Regions from separate parts of the Riemerella anatipestifer ATCC 11845 genome, predicted to be linked through region 2. Evidence: riboswitches for the same ligand, from Rfam matches in the RefSeq annotation. Region 2 holds a riboswitch; each other region holds the start of a gene.
The links. Region 2 has a riboswitch for S-adenosylmethionine ahead of RA0C_RS10585 (alpha/beta fold hydrolase). Riboswitches for the same ligand answer to the same signal wherever they lie in the genome.
Positions count from the first base shown of each region.

Region 1: linked by a shared signal. The riboswitch ahead of RA0C_RS07180 (Na+/H+ antiporter NhaC family protein) and the one ahead of RA0C_RS10585 (alpha/beta fold hydrolase) in region 2 are both predicted to bind S-adenosylmethionine.
Region 3: linked by a shared signal. The riboswitch ahead of RA0C_RS10000 (homocysteine S-methyltransferase family protein) and the one ahead of RA0C_RS10585 (alpha/beta fold hydrolase) in region 2 are both predicted to bind S-adenosylmethionine.

Region 1 is NC_017045.1:1,509,748-1,513,031, reverse strand. It holds gene RA0C_RS07190 (Arm DNA-binding domain-containing protein) at 1-157, shown strand, start outside; gene RA0C_RS07185 (hypothetical protein) at 270-1,076, shown strand; SAM-I-IV-variant riboswitch at 1,203-1,299, shown strand; gene RA0C_RS07180 (Na+/H+ antiporter NhaC family protein) at 1,374-2,675, shown strand; gene ftsH (ATP-dependent zinc metalloprotease FtsH) at 2,743-3,284, opposite strand, start outside.
Region 2 is NC_017045.1:1,894,872-1,898,155, reverse strand. It holds gene RA0C_RS09000 (D-alanine--D-alanine ligase) at 1-966, opposite strand, end outside; SAM riboswitch class I at 1,102-1,207, shown strand; gene RA0C_RS10585 (alpha/beta fold hydrolase) at 1,268-2,206, shown strand; gene RA0C_RS10580 (ACT domain-containing protein) at 2,228-3,284, shown strand, end outside.
Region 3 is NC_017045.1:2,123,576-2,126,859, forward strand. It holds gene RA0C_RS09995 (proline dehydrogenase family protein) at 85-1,257, shown strand; SAM riboswitch class I at 1,435-1,537, shown strand; gene RA0C_RS10000 (homocysteine S-methyltransferase family protein) at 1,605-2,618, shown strand; gene metH (methionine synthase) at 2,615-3,284, shown strand, end outside.

The sequences.
Region 1 (3,284 bases), 390 kb from region 2:
ACAATTAAGCCTGATTAAAAATAACATTAATCAGGCTTTTTTATTCCTTCAAGTTAAGGAAGAAAAATTTGATGTAAATGACATCTATACACAATATAAAGGAGAAACTTTAGCTATTTTTTATCCATACATACTGCATATTCCAGATATCATTTAAGACAAATCAAATATAAGTTAATAGATTGCTTTTAAAATAACTATGGTAAAATTATCCAATAGACTGTTAATTAGATTGCAAGTTTGTATTTTTGGAACTTAAAAAGTAAGCTATGAAGAAAATTTTATTAGTGTTTTTATGTGTGGGCTTTACCGCTTGCCAAAGGAGTGCAGACAATGTAGCAAATACATATAATACTCCAAAAGAAAGCAGTAAGATATTACCAAAGTTGATAAAAGTAGAAGAAAAGGGATATGATAGACTTGCCAACTGTACCCCTTATAATTACAATGAAATTACAAGCTATAAATATGATAGTGATAATAACTTAATCAGTTCCACCTCTTCTAATAATGATAGGGTAACCTACTTTAATCATTCTGAGGGCACGTTAGATAATGTTACATTCAGCCATTATCCTCTTACATCTATGAAGTTTTATTATACAGGAAATAAGGTAACCGAAGTGAGATACATTGCTCCTATTGGTTGGCATACCCAAAGCGATGTAGTAAGATACATTAGCCTTAAGTACGACTCAAACGGAAAGCTAACAGATGTTCACTTTAGAACACCAAAATTCAATAGCGAACATGTAGAACATATTTTATACAAAGGAAACGAAATAAGTAGAATATCAACACTACAGGGAGATTATAATTACGAATACGAAACAAAATACAATCCTTTTAAAAACCTTAGCGAACCAGTTAAAATTGCTTTTGCCCTAATTGACGGTGGTAATAGTTTTAGAATAGAAGATGATAATTATATAGGCTTTTGGGGAGAGTATATGTTGAAACAGACAAATACTAATAATACTTATAAAGCCAACAATTACATTTCAGAAATGTACAAAAGTAATATAAGCGATTGCTCTAACAACAGTTATATCCGTGTGAATATTGAGTATAATTAGTTAATTGTTGAATTCAATATTTTAACACTATATATCAAATCATTAGAGAAAATATATGATAATTTGTTTAAACTTTATTGAATAAAATTTAGACAACTCTTAATTAAATTTCTATATTTGCACCACTGTATTTATCAAGAACCTTAATAGAAAGGTAGCAACCTGCAACAACAAGCAAGGTGCTAAAAAGATAAGCCTTAACAAAGGAAAAAATGTTGTCTTTAAGTATTCCACATTATTTTTCTTAAAAACACAATAAGGTTCATTGATGGATACAGACTAAAAACTGTATTGGAAATGAAAAAAACCTCTGTTATCTCTGTTGTACCTCTATTGGTATTCGTGTTTACCTTTATTGGCAGTGGTATTTATTTTAACGATTTTTACGCTTTGCCTTCTCCCATTGCTGTGATGGCAGGTATTGTAGTGGCTTTCATTTTATTTAAAGAGTCTTTTAATGAAAAAATAGATACTTTCCTAAATGGTTGTGGCGACCACAAGATACTCAATATGTGTATCATCTATCTCCTTGCTGGAGCTTTTGCGGTGGTATCTAAGTCCATAGGAAGCGTAGACATTATCGTGGATTTTGGAGTGAGTCTAATTTCCTCCTCGTACATTCCTTTGGGTATTTTTATTATCGCTGCTTTTATTTCTATATCGTCTGGAACTTCCGTAGGAACTATTGTAACTCTAGGCTCTGTGGTTGTTGGATTTGCCGATAAAGGGATAGATATTAACCTATTAGGAGCAGCACTATTAGGAGGTGCTATGCTAGGTGATAACCTTTCTGTAATTTCGGACACCACTATAGCCGCTACCCAATCACTAGATTGTGAGATGAAGGACAAGCTAAGGACCAATCTTAAAATAGCTATTCCTGCAGCCATTATTACCTGCGTATTATACGTCATACTAGCAAACGTAATTTCCACGCCTACCGAACTCAATACCACAACATCTGTAGATACTCGCCAATTATTTCTCACCTTACCCTATTTATTGGTGATTATCCTTTCTCTTGCGGGTATCAATGTTTTTTTAGTGCTTCTACTGGGTATTGTATTCAGTAGTTCTTTAGGGTTTTTCATTTTGGATTTTGGAGTATTGGAAATCAGTAAAAAAGTATATGAAGGCTTTACAAGTATGCAAGAAATCTTTATACTTTCACTTTTTACAGGTGGTTTGGCCGCTTTAGTTGAGAAGGCAGGAGGAATGGAATTTCTTCTTAACAGAATAAAAAAAATTATTTCAGGAAGAAAATCTGCTTTACTAGGTGCAGGTACACTTGTAAGTCTTGTAGATATTGCAACTGCCAATAATACAATCGCTATTATTATATCAGGTAAAATTGCTAAAAATATAAGTACACACTATAAAATAGCTCCTAGATTTATGGCATCTGTACTAGATATTTTCTCCTGTGTTATACAAGGGCTACTCCCTTATGGAGCTCAGATACTTATTATCATTGGACTAAGCAATAACCGTATTGATTACTTCAACCTAGTAAGCTATACTTTTTATCCCATTTTATTGCTTTTATGCGTACTCCTTTGGATTTTTTTCTCTAAAGAAGAGAAGAAAGCACAAATATAAAAAACAAAAACAGACCACTTTTTTGATATGGTGGTCTGTTTTTTTTATTTAATTTTCTATTATTGATTTAGCCCTTGTTTTCTTCATCATTGTCAATTACTACTGGTTCATCATATTTCTTAACCTCCTCTATAGAGGAAACTGGAGTTTCAGTAAGTTCTGGATCCCACGCTCTCTTGCCAAATATCGCTTCTAAATCTTCACGGAAGATAACTTCTTTCTCAAGGAGCTTATCCGCCAATGCATCTAGTTTATCTCTATTTTCATTTAAAATATTGATAGCTCTTTGGTATTGACCTTCGATGATTTTAGAAATTTCCTCATCTATCATTTTAGCCGTCTGTTCAGAATAAGGTTTCCCAAAGCTATATTCCTGCTGTCCTGAACTATCATAATAAGAAATATTACCTACCTTATCATTTAAACCATAAATGGTAACCATCGCTTGAGCCTGTTTCGTAACTCTTTCCAAATCAGACAAAGCTCCCGTAGAGATGGTTCCAAATACTACTTGCTCCGCTGCTCTACCACCTAGAGTTGCGCACATTTCGTCTAGCATCTGCTCTGTAGTAGTAAGCTGTCTTTCCTCTGGAAGATACCAAGCTGCAC
Region 2 (3,284 bases):
TTCTACCTCGTTTCCGCACAAATCTTTAATGGAGATACCGTAAATTCTCGCTTGTTGAGGAAGGATACTCGCAGGTGAAAACCCAGGGTTAGTATTCATTTCTAGCATATAAGGCACACCGTTCATAATAATATATTCACTTCTAGAAAACCCTTTCATTCCTAAAGAGTTATAAGCTCTTTTTGCAACTTCCTCTACTCTTAATCTAGTAGCCTCATCTAGCCTTGCTGGTGTAATCTCTTGAGACGCTCCTTGATACTTTGCTTCGTAATCAAAAAATTCTGTTTCTGGGATAATTTCTGTAATGCCTAAAACAATAGTCTCACCTTTATAATCTAGCACACCCACAGATACCTCCATACCGTCTAAGAAACTTTCTACTAAAACCTCATCGTCTTCCAAAAATGCTTTTTCTAAAGCTGCTTCAAACTCCGAAACCTCTTTTACCTTAGAAATTCCTAAAGAAGAACCACTTTGATTAGGCTTTACAAATAGAGGCAGTTTTAACTCGTTGATAATTTTATCTTTATCATAAGCCTCTCCTTTTTTTATGTAGAAACTTTTAGCAGACGGAATACCATACTTTGCTAATACAGCCAAAGTATCTTTTTTATTAAAGGTAAGTGCACTTTGGTAAAAATCACACCCTGTATATTTTTGACCAATAGCGTCCCAATATGCCTGTAACACACCATTTTCACCTGGTGTCCCGTGAATGGTATTAAAACAAACATCAAAACGCAGTACTTCTCCACTAGGTAGATTTACAGAAAAATCTCCTTTTTGTATTGGTAGTTTAGCCTCATTTTCGTCTAAATAAAACCAACCTTCCTTAAGAACTACCACTTTATAGACATTATATAAATCACGGTCTAAAGAGTCGTAAATTAGTTGTCCACTTTTTAGGGAAACTTTGTACTCATCGGAGTATCCGCCCATAACTACGGCTATATTTTTTTTGCTCATCAGAATCTATAAATAAAAGTTGGATGCAAAGTTAGTTAATTTTAAACGCAAGGTTTTATTTTTTCGTTGAAAATATTGTTTAAAACAAAAAATAGTCTATCTTTGCTCTGTATTAGTTCATTGAAAAACTAGGAAATGTTATCAAGAAAGGTGGAGGGAATAGACCCTGTGAAACCTTGGCAACCCTTCCTTAACGGAAGAAGGTGCTAAATTCTACCAAAGTTTTTTGGATAGATAACATCAAGAAAAGACCTCTTATTTCTTGGCAACATTTCAGTTATTTAAAACTTATAATAAAAGAATGTTGCATCACCTCAAAATTAAAGACTATTTAACAACTACTAGATATAGTACGGATATCTCGCTTAGCTATGAGCTATTTGGGTTGCCTTTACATACAGCTCCTATTGTACTCATCAATCATGCTCTAACGGGAAACTCTAATGTGGCAGGAACAAAAGGTTGGTGGCAAGATTTGGTGGGAGCAGGAAAAACCATTGATACCAACAAACTCACAGTCATCTGTTTTAATATCCCTGGTAATGGTTATAATGATTTCTTTATTGATAATCCACAAGCCTTCACTACTCAAGATGTGGCTCAGCTATTCCTTTTAGGGTTAGAACAACTTAAAATTAAACAATTAGACTATCTTATAGGTGGCTCCATCGGTGGTGCTATAGGTTGGGAAATGCTCAATCTTAATAAAAACTTATCCAAAGTATTTGTGCCTGTAGCCTCGGATTTTAAAACGACCGATTGGCTGAATGCCCAATGCTTAGTTCAGAAATACCTCCTAGAGAACGGCGAAAAACCTCTACAAAAAGCGAGAACTCACGCAATGCTTTGTTATAGAACTCCCTTTTCACTCAATAAAAGATTCAAAAGACAAAAAGGAGACGATACTGACCTACTGCAATCTCACGAATGGCTCAATTTCCACGGAGAAAGCCTTAATGCAAGGTTTACTCTAAAGGCTTATTTACTAATGAACCATCTGCTAACCACCATTGCGGTTGATGAGTCTTCGTTAACTGAAATAAAAACAGAATTCCATTTGGTAGCGGTGGATAGCGATTTATTTTTCCCTGCCTTTGAGATTGAAGAAACCTATCAACTTTTAAGAAACAATAATGCTAATGCCTACTACCACGAAATAAAATCGGTACACGGGCACGATGCCTTCCTTATGGAATACGAACAAATGAAACATATATTCAAATCAATTATTAAATATTAAATCAACTTAAAAAATTATATTATGCCTAATCAAGAAAACCTTAACATATATCCAAACAAAGCCATCATCAATTTTGAAGGCAAGGACTTTCTAGGTCAAATAGGGATAGACTCTCGTATATTTAACGCTCTTAATAGAGCCAACATTAGCGTTGGTGTTATCTCTCAACAGGCTATAGAAAACGGCATCTCTGTACTCGTAGATGAAAGCAATGCCGAAGATGCAGTACAATGCCTAAAAGAAGAGTTTAAAAATGAAATTAACCAAGGGATTGTAAGCCAAATTTATAGTGTAGATGGTATTACTGTCATTGGTCTGGTAACGTCTGATTTCAACAAAATACTTACCGAACTCCAGCGTAACAAAATTTTCCCGTTACTTCTTAACCAAGTGGCTTCGGCGGGGCGTGTAAACATTGTAGTAGCGACCAACCAAGCCGAAAAAACCAAAAACATTATAGAAACCGAACTTTATGGCAAACCTAAAGCGGTACATTTAGTATTGTTTGGGCATGGTAATGTGGGCGGTACTTTGATAGAGCAAATCTTAGATTCTGCTTACGATATTTTGCAACGAAAGCGGATAGACCTTAAAATCGTAGCGATAGCCAACTCTAAAAATATTGTTTTTAACAAAGGGGGCTTCGGAAGCGATTGGCGACAAAAAGTGAGATTTGCTAGTACCCAAAATACTTTGGAAGATTTATTTCAATTTGTGAAAGAGCATCAATTTGAAAATCTAATTGCTGTGGACAATACCGCTAGTAAAGACTTTGTAAAAAACTATCTAGAACTAGCGGAACAAGGTTTTGATTTGGTTTCTTCCAACAAAATTTACAATACTCTTCCGATTGGAGAATACAAAAAACTAAGACGTGCCCTAGAAAAAAACAAAAAGAAATACCTCTACGAAACCAATGTAGGAGCAGGGTTACCATTGATAGATACCATTAAGCTCCTTCATCTTTCTGGCGAAGACATTACACGTATTAAAGGGGTATTTTCGGGGTCGCTTAGCTATATATTTAATAATTTTTCAGTAAGAGGAGATGCCTTTTCTACTATTATTAAAGAAGCCA
Region 3 (3,284 bases), 230 kb from region 2:
AAAAGGAACTAAATTTTAATAAAGAAATTAGTTTTAAATCGAATAAATTAGATAAATTTGCCGTCATATAAAAAACAACTAATAATGAGTCTTTTTAACGATACCAAAGTCGCTTTTGCAGATAAAACAACAGAACAGCTAGAGAAAGCAAAGTGGATGTTTACTATGATTAAGTTTCCACAATTGACTAGTATAGGGATAAACCTTCTTAACTTTAGTATTAAAAATAATTTCCCTTTTGTGGAGGGGGTTGTCGAAAAAACATTATTCCAACAGTTTTGTGGTGGCGTTACTAGAGAGCAAAGCCAGAAAGTAGTTAATGAGATGTATCAGCGTCATATAGGCAGCATCTTTGATTATGCCATAGAAGGTAAAGAAGAAGAACAAGCCTTTGACCATACTTGCGAAGAAATAAAACAAAATATTCTATACGCTGCGGGGAATCCTGCCATTCCTTTTGTAGTTTTTAAACCAACAGGATTTGGGAGGTTAGATTTATATGCAGAAGTTCAGGCGAAAAAAGAGCTAACAAGTTCAGAAAAAGAAGAGTGGAGCAGGGTAGTGAAACGCTACGAAGAAGTTTGTCAGTTAGCATACGACAAAGGTGTGATAGTAATGGTAGATGCCGAAGAGTCTTGGATACAAACAGCCGTAGATGATTTGGTAAACGAAATGAAATCTCGTTATAATAAGGAGAGAGCCATTGTGTGGAATACCATTCAGATGTATAGAACAGGAAGATTGGAGTATCTAGCCGAAGACTTAGAAAGAGCTAAATCTAAAGGTTACTACTTAGGCTACAAATTTGTGAGAGGGGCTTATATGGAGAAAGAAAGAGAAAGAGCAGAAAAAATGGGCTACCCATCACCTATCCAACCAACAAAACAGGCTTCTGATGATAATTATAATGCGGGGATAGATTTTGTAATGACGAATTTAGACAAAGTTTCGGCGTTCTTTGGAACTCACAACGAGAAATCTACGGAGCTAATAATGGATAGAATGAAAGAAAAAGGGCTACCGAATGACTTCCAACAAATCCATTTTGGACAACTGTATGGAATGAGTGATAATATCACTTACTATCTAGGAAACCAAAAATATAATGCATGTAAATATCTGCCTTACGGTCCAGTGAAAGATGTGGTGCCATACCTTACGAGAAGAGCTCAAGAAAACACTTCCGTGGCAGGACAAACGGGTAGAGAGCTATCTCTAATAGAAAGAGAACTGAAAAGAAGAAAAACAGAAAGATAAAATCTATCCAAGATATACAAAAAAGCCAAAGTAAAGCCTTTTACTTTGGCTTTTTTATTTTAGAGCAGGGTTATTAGGTTAAAGTTGTACTTGTTTCAAAAAAAAATTTGTTTCTTTTGGATATTCAAAACCTAAGGTCTATATTTGTGCTGTATTTGTACCTTAACATCATCGGAAATGTTATCAAGAAAGGCGGAGGGACTAGACCCTGTGAAGCCTTAGCAACCCTTTCATCAAGAAAGAAGGTGCTACATTCTACCTATTTGGGGATAGATAACTAAAAGATTTCTACTTTACCTTTTGAGCTTTCTTTTTAACATTTCAATGATTTTTTAAACTTTATTGAAATGGAAACTAATATATTTAATCAGCTCGATGCCTTGCTCCAAAAAAGGATACTTATTTTGGACGGTGCTATGGGCACTATGATACAACGGTATAATTTTACCGAAGAACACTATCGTGGCGAACGCTTTAAAGATTGGGAGCACCCTGTTAAAGGGAATAACGACTTGCTATCCCTCACACAGCCACAAGCCATAGAAGAGATACACCGCCTATATTTGGACGCAGGGGCAGACATTATAGAAACCAACACCTTTTCTAGCACTACCATTGCAATGGCAGACTACGCAATGGAGTCTTTGGTGGAAGAACTCAATTATGAATCGGCTAGAATTGCTAAAAAACTTTGTGAAGTTTACACCGAAAACAATCCAGATAAACCTCGTTTTGTGGCAGGGGCAATGGGACCTACTAACAGAACGGCATCGTTGTCTCCAGATGTTAATGACCCAGGGTATAGGGCAATTACCTTTGAAGATTTAAGAAAAGCCTACAAGCAACAGGCAAAAGCATTACTAGAAGGTGGTGCTGATATTTTACTCGTTGAAACCATCTTTGATACGCTTAACGCCAAAGCCGCTTTGTTTGCCATTGATGAGTTGGCGGAGGAGAGAAATACCAAAATCCCCATTATGGTATCAGGTACAATTACCGATGCGTCTGGGAGAACCCTTAGTGGACAAACAGCGGAGGCTTTTCTTATCTCGGTTTCTCATTTAGACTTGCTGAGTGTAGGGCTTAATTGTGCCTTGGGAGCTAAGCAGCTTACGCCTTATTTACAGGCTTTGTCAGAACATTCCAACTTTTACATTTCGGTGTATCCTAACGCGGGGTTGCCCAATGCTTTTGGAGCGTACGATGAAACGGCAGAGCAAACGGCAGAGCAAGTTAAAGAGTATTTAGATAAACGGTTAGTCAATATCATTGGGGGCTGTTGTGGTACAACGCCAGAGCATATCCGTGCCATTGCCGAATTGGTACAACATTATGAACCTAGAAAACTTAATCTCGTATGAAAGGAAATCATCATCAATTAGAACTTCCTGCGAGACCACTTAAATTGTCAGGATTAGAGCCGCTTATCATCACTCCCGAATCTAACTTTGTGAATGTTGGGGAAAGAACCAATGTTGCAGGGTCTAAACGATTTTTAAGGCTGGTAAAAGAAGGCAACTATTCCGAAGCATTAGATATTGCAAGGCATCAGGTAGAAGGTGGAGCTCAGATTTTAGATGTCAATATGGACGATGGACTTATTGACGGTAAAGAAGCTATGGTAAAATTCTTAAACCTCATCGCTTCCGAGCCTGATATTGCTCGTATTCCGATTATGATAGACTCTTCCAAGTGGGAGATTTTAGAGGCTGGGTTACAGGTCGTGCAGGGTAAAGCGGTGGTCAACTCCATTAGCCTTAAAGGTGGCGAAGAAGAATTCATCAATCAAGCTAAAAAAATAAAAAGATACGGTGCGGCGGTTATTGTTATGGCTTTTGATGAAGTGGGGCAAGCCGATACTTATGACAGAAGGATAGAAATCGCGGAGCGGTCTTATCGCCTTTTGGTGGATAAAGTCAACTTTGCTCCAGAGGATATTATTTTTGACCTTAATATATTTCCTGTAGCTACGGGAATGGAAGAACACAGACGAAACGCTATAGATTTTATTGAAGCGACGAGATGGG